DNA from 2 places in the Limnobaculum parvum genome. Region 2 is predicted to be linked to the other one. Evidence: predicted binding sites of a transcription regulator. Region 2 holds the regulator's gene; the other holds the start of a gene.
What was found. Region 2 encodes PhoB, which activates phosphate uptake and scavenging genes when phosphate is short. Its sites were predicted from a motif close to CTGTCATAAAACTGNCNNAT; they were not measured.

Region 1 (3,428 bases), 1.8 Mb from region 2:
ATCAGATAAAGAGCCCGATGTGGTGACTTGTATACCGGTTGCGTTGATTTGCGCCTGAGCATTTGGCGAATAGCTGCTGGTACCAGCTGCCTGTAACCCGGACGCCAGACTACCGCTGGTGGTAATATTGCCACCGTTAAGCGTAACGGCACCGCCATTCCAGGCATAGACACCGCGACCAATATCTCCGGTGGTGGTGATATTGGTATTGTTAGCCGTTATTTGGGCATTGGCACTGTTATTAGCGGTAAGGCCATAGGCGTTGGTACCTGCGGTGGTGATGGTAGCATTATTTAAGGTGATTATTCCTGTGGCCACAGGATCGTTTAACCAAGACATCACGGCATGTGAGTTATTGCCTTTGGTGGCAAAAAGAGTGCCGGTGGCCGTCAGGGTACCGTTGTTAACTACTCTGGCTGCAATAGTCCGGTTAGCGCCATCCATAGTGACGCTACCGCCGGTTAAGGTCACCGTTCCTCCATTTTCAGAACCTACGCCAATGGGTGCATTGCCACCGTTTGTTCCTGCACCTTTAACATTAATTACCGTATTAATTAGATTAATACCTGAAGCTGAACCGGAAGCATAAGCGCCCATGCCGTTGGTGCCTATGTCGGTAAGGGCAATAGAATTATTGGAGATATCCGCAATCCCTCCATTGCTGGCGGATACACCAACTGATTTTTCTCCGTTCATGATGATGTTACTGCCGTTGACGACGGCGTGGCTGCCACTACCATCAGCGGAAATACCCGCGCTGGTAGCACCGTTGGCAACGATATTACCCCCTGCAATATTGACGCCGCCGCCCCGGTTAACATCAACCACCAAGTTATTAGCGCCATTAGCTGTAAGGTTAGTATTTTGGGTGGTAATCAATGCACCAATACGAGCAGATTGCAGTGCGGGCGCATAGTTGGTGGAGTTGGTGGTCACAGAACCACCGATTAAATCTACTTGTGTTACCGGCATTAATGGGTTGTTAGAGCCGTAAGCCTGTACGCCAAGGCCGAAATTTCCCAGTGTGGTGATCGTGGCATTTTCGGCACGGATATAACCGCCGCCATTATCCGGATTATCACCCGCAGCGGAAAGACCACGAACATAAGCCCCGGCTGCTGCGAAAGTCCCCCCAGTAATAAACACGTTACCGTTACTGGTGGCAGAAACCACCGAGCTGGCATCGCCGTTGCTGGCCTGAGTGGCGCTTAACTGGGCATTGGTGTTATTGAGTGTAACGACGCTGTTAGTACCACGTGCATTAACCGCGCGGGATCCGGCGGTGCTGTTCCACACATTACTGATATTACTGTTAGATAAAGTGATGTTCCCGCCGTCCAGAGCCGAAACCGCCCCGTCATTTGAACTTCCTACGCTGGAACTAACCGTAATATTATTTCCAGAACCGATATCATTGGTATTAGCTTTAATTTGTGAATATGTGTTGTTGTCAGTCAGTGGAATAGTTGCGCCATTCGCCTGATTCAATAGACTTGGAAAACTACAGATCAATATCGTTGATAATATTGATAAAGTAAATTTTCTCTCAAAGGTGTTTTTAGTCAACATAGGATGCACCGCCATTACTTATATATGTAGTTAAATGCGTAGTAATCACCTACGTAAATTAAATGTAGCACTGGTATTATTAACGGGTTGGAAGGTAGACGATAAATTGCTTAATAAACAACCTAAGCTCATGTGTTGTTTATGAATAAAAATTCAATAAGAAAAAAGTATTAATTTATAGAAATGGGAAGTGTGAAAAAAGAAGGGAATAAAATGTCATTATTGCTATCAACCGCTTCGGGTAACATTTCATAAAAACATGGCTTAGTTAAATCAAAATTTCTCACTGTCATAAAACTGTAACCTAGTTGACATTATACTGTCACTAAACGGTCTTATCTTTGCGCTTGTACTCATCACCAGTCTGATTTTTAACGATACAGAGCCAATAAATTCCTTTAGGAGGAATGATGAAACTGACACGTACAACCATTGCTTATGGTATTGCAGCAGCTGTTTCTCTGACAACTTTGTCAGCATTTGCGGCAGAGAATATTACCGGTGCCGGTGCTACGTTCCCTGCACCCGTCTATGCAAAATGGGCGGATAGCTATCAAAAAGAGAGCGGTAATAACATTAACTATCAAGGGATTGGTTCGTCCGGTGGCGTTAAGCAAATTAATGCCAATACGGTAGATTTTGGTGCGTCAGATGCGCCTCTGGATGAGGAAAAGCTGGCTAAAGATGATCTATTCCAGTTCCCAACCGTCATTGGCGGTGTGGTATTGGCGGTGAATGTTCAGGGAATTAAATCAGGGGAATTAACCCTAGATGGAAAAACCTTGGGCGATATCTATCTGGGTACGGTGAAAAAGTGGAACGATCCGGCGATTGTTAAACTGAATCCTGGCGTCAAACTGCCAGAGCAGGATATCGCAGTAGTGCGTCGTGCCGATGGTTCAGGAACCTCTTTCGTGTTCACCAGCTATTTGGCAAAAGTGAATCCAGATTGGAAAGAGAAGGTTGGGGTTGGTTCTACCGTTAAATGGCCGGTGGGCTTAGGTGGTAAAGGTAATGATGGTATTGCAGCCTTTGTTCAGCGTTTGCCGGGTTCTATTGGTTATGTTGAGTATGCTTACGCTAAGCAAAATAATCTGGCCTATACCAAACTAATATCAGCAGATGGTGAAGCGGTAAGCCCAACTCAGCAATCGTTCAGTGCGGCGGCTAAAGGTATCGACTGGTCTAAATCTTTTGCTCAGGATCTGACCTTCCAGAAGGGCAAAGATGTATGGCCGATTACTTCAACCACGTTTATTTTGGTACACAAAACTCAGAAAGATGCCAAACGTGGCGCAGAAGTACTGAAGTTCTTTGACTGGGGCTACAAAAAAGGCGGCTCTCTGGCAACAGAGCTTGATTATGCGGTACTGCCAGACACGGTGACTGAACAAGTTCGTGCAGCCTGGAAAACACAGGTTAAAGATAGCAGCGGTAAAGCGCTCTATTAATCATTCCTAACCGCCCTCTTCCGATAGATGGAAGAGGGCCGTAAATATGAAAGAGAGACTTAATGGCGGTACATAAGCCGGTAATGAAAGCGCCGGGAAAGAAGGGTGATATTATTTTTGGCGCGCTGGTTAAACTGGCAGCGCTGATTACGCTTTTATTATTGGGCGGCATAATCATCTCTCTGGTGATTGCTTCATGGCCTAGCATTCAAAAGTTTGGCATCAGCTTTCTCTGGCATAAAGAGTGGGATGCGCCAGCCGATGAGTTTGGGGCGCTGGTTCCCATTTATGGCACCATCGTAACGTCCATCATTGCGTTACTTATTGCCGTACCGGTAAGTTTTGGTATCGCGCTGTTCCTGACTGAACTGTCACCTAAATGGTTAAAACGCCCATTGGGTATTGCCA
Region 2 (3,428 bases):
GTGAAACGGCTAAAGTCTAAACCGGTGATCTGGGCCGTAAGTTCGAGCTTATCGCGTATTTTATCGGTAATAATTTTGCCATCGTGAATATAGGCCAGCTCAACTTTAGGGGATTGCAGGTTGCCATCCGGCGCGTCTTTCGCCCGGCGCTGGCTCCAGAAAGCGCGATAGCCAACCCCCTGAACTTCAAACTCAACTTCAGCCAGCGATTCAGCGGTGTGGTGAGTCATCAGTTCATTCTGGGTTGGCGTCACGATTAGGCGCGGTGTTTTATGGTAAAGCGCTAGGCAAATAGCATCCAACAGGGTGGTTTTACCGGCACCGGTCGCGCCAGTAATGGCAAACAGACCATTATCGCAAAAGGGTTCTTGAGTGAAATCGATTTTCCACTCGTCTTTCAGCGAGTTAATGTTTTTAAGCCGCAGGCTAAGAATACGCATCAGACGGCTCCTTTATCAACCGGGTGCTCAGATTGTTCGGCCATTTCTTCTACCAATGTATGGAATAACTGACGTACTCGTTGATGTTGCTGATGGGTACGTTGATCATCGTCGTCATCGAGCACCAGCCTGCGTTCGAAGACTTCGGTTACCGTAAGTTCTGACAGCGTCTCTTTTTCCTGACGTTGAATGGCCTGCTGAGTTAGGGCTTTACTGCGGCGCAGTAATATCACCTCAACCGGCAATTGCTCGGCTATTTGCTGTATTTGTCGTTGAATATCATTCAGGTAAAGACGGGAATCCACCTCAATATCTAGCCAGATGGTTTTCTGTTCCTGATGATGTCGAAAACCTTCCAACGCAGATTTTATTTCCTCAATATCACCTTTAATTAAGCGCATTGGCTGAAATTGCGGCACGGTAAGTAATGTAATCTGCGGCGCTGTCTGAGCGGTAAACTCTACCAGCACCACACTTTTTTCTTGACCGGTTTCATCAAAACTCAAGGGGATGGGGGAACCTGAATAGCGAATATATTCTGATTTGGCTACTTTTTGTGGTCGGTGAATATGGCCTAAAGCAATGTAGTCGGCAGGGGGAAATGCCTGCGCCGGGAAAGCATCTAGCGTACCGATATAGATATCACGAACGGAGTCGGAGGTGGATGCGCCAACCGTAGTTAAGTGTCCGGTAACAATAATCGGTAAAGGTTTGGCGTACTGTTGCTGCTTTTCCTTTGCCAGTTGGTATATCTGTTGATAGTGCTGACTGATAGCCTCCAACAAGGCTTGCTGTTTTTCGCTCCCTGACTGACCCGCTTGGCTGGACAGAACATCCTTGGCACGAATAAACGGAATAGCGCACACCAATGCACCAGGCTCACCCTGTGAGTTATTCAGAACGATAAGCTGTTGTTCAGGCTGTTGAGCTACACTGGCTATCACCTGAGTATTAAGATAGGTCAGCAGTTCTCTGGATTCATTCAGCATGGCAACCGAGTCATGATTTCCCCCTAATACCACCAGTTGGCAACCGGTTGGCTGCAATCCTACAATAAATTGATTATATAATTCACGGGCATAGCTGGGAGGAGAGGTGGTATCGAAAACATCACCCGCGACAATAATCGCATCAACTTGGTGTTCGGTGACTTTGTCAGTTAACCAGCGCAAAAATTCTACATGTTCAGCCGCACGGCTTTTGGTAAAAAAGTATTGTCCAAGATGCCAGTCAGAAGTGTGAATTATGCGCATGAATCCTCTCAGTCAAAAAATAGCCATGTGGTGCGCTATGGTCATTAGGGATTATACGCAGCAGAGAGGGTCAGGACTACCTTAGTGGACGCATCAATTAACAGAAAGCGTTGTTAACGTAATAAAAGTGTCATATATCTGTAGCATAATGCTAACGCACTATAATCTATCGTACTTTGGGTTGCTGAGAGATTGACTAAGTTATTGACGTTTCTGCAACTCAAATTATTAGGGTATATAATCATTCAACTCGCATTGTGTTGAGAAAAAACAACAAAGAGCAGAGCCCGCATGATAAAACGCATATTGGTGGTTGAGGATGAAGCACCTATCCGGGAAATGATTTCTCTTGTTCTTGAACAACATGGCTATCTGGCCATTGAAGCGCTGGATTTTACTACAGCACAATCTTTACTTATCGAACCTTTTCCTGATCTGATCTTACTGGACTGGATGCTACCGGGCGGCTCCGGTATTCAATTGCTTAAATATCTGAAGCGCGATCCTCTGATGAAGGCGATTCCGGTGGTGATGCTAACCGCCCGTGGTGAAGAGGAAGATCGGGTTCAAGGGCTGGAGTCTGGGGCGGATGATTATGTGACCAAGCCGTTTTCCCCTAAAGAACTGCTGGCGCGAATTAAAGCGGTGATGCGTCGAACTTCTCCCATGACCGAGCATGAAGCTTTGGTCTTTGATGGCTTAACGTTAGATCCCTCATCGCATCGGGTAATGGCAGACGATAAACCGCTGGATATGGGGCCAACAGAATATAAGCTGCTGCATTTCTTTATGAGCCATCCTGAACGTGTTTATAGTCGCGAACAGCTACTTAATCAGGTATGGGGAACGAATGTGTATGTTGAAGATCGTACCGTTGACGTATTTATTCGTCGCTTGCGGAAAACCCTTGAGGACAGCGGTTATGACAAGATGCTACAAACTGTGCGCGGTTCAGGCTATCGTTTTTCAACTCGCTTTTAAGTTAACTGGTTAGGGATTCGATTGTGCTAGAACGCCTATCGTGGAAGAGAATCGTCATTGAGCTGTTGCTGTTTTGCCTTCCGGCATTGCTGTTAAGCATTTTTATTGGTCATTTGACACAGTTACTGCTGATTTCGGCGCTTTGTGCCTTACTGTGGCATTTTTATAACCTGCTGAAACTGTCTCACTGGTTATGGCTGGATCGCAGTATTATGCCTCCGTCAGGCCGGGGAAGCTGGGAGCCGTTATTCTACGGCCTGTATCAAATGCAGCATCGTAATCGTCAACGCCGCCGAGAGTTGGCCTCCCTGATTAAACGATTTCGTAGCGGTGCCGAATCGCTACCTGATGCGGTGGTGCTGAGTACGGAAAGTGGGCATATCTTTTGGTGTAACAAACTGGCTCAACAAATGCTGGGGTTTCGCTGGCCGGAAGACAATGGTCAGCACATTCTCAATTTGATTCGCTATCCGCAATTTGCTGAGTTTATTAAACGCAAACAATTTGCTGAGCCGCTAACCCTACAATTCAATCATGATAGTTATATTGAGTTTCGGGTGATGTCCTACGATGAAGGTCATATGCTGATCTCCGCCCGTGATGTATCACAAATAAAGCAGTTGGAAGAAGTTCGCCGTAAATTCTTCACCAACGTGAGCCATGAGTTGAAAACGCCGCTTACCGTTTTACAGGGTTATATCGAAATGTTGGGGGATGATGACACTAGGCCCGATATTCGTCATAAGGCTTTGAC

Region 1: pstS (phosphate ABC transporter substrate-binding protein PstS) is a predicted target of PhoB. The motif match lies at 1,856-1,875, and genes of this name have one in related genera.

What each region holds. Positions count from the first base shown of each region.
Region 1 is NZ_CP029185.2:3,736,887-3,740,314, reverse strand. Features, by position in the region: gene HYN51_RS15850 (autotransporter outer membrane beta-barrel domain-containing protein) at 1-1,569, opposite strand, end outside; gene pstS (phosphate ABC transporter substrate-binding protein PstS) at 1,980-3,020, shown strand; gene pstC (phosphate ABC transporter permease PstC) at 3,083-3,428, shown strand, end outside.
Region 2 is NZ_CP029185.2:1,916,210-1,919,637, reverse strand. Features, by position in the region: gene HYN51_RS07865 (AAA family ATPase) at 1-440, opposite strand, end outside; gene sbcD (exonuclease subunit SbcD) at 440-1,693, opposite strand; gene phoB (phosphate regulon transcriptional regulator PhoB) at 1,985-2,674, shown strand; partial or broken gene phoR (phosphate regulon sensor histidine kinase PhoR) at 2,698-3,428, shown strand, end outside.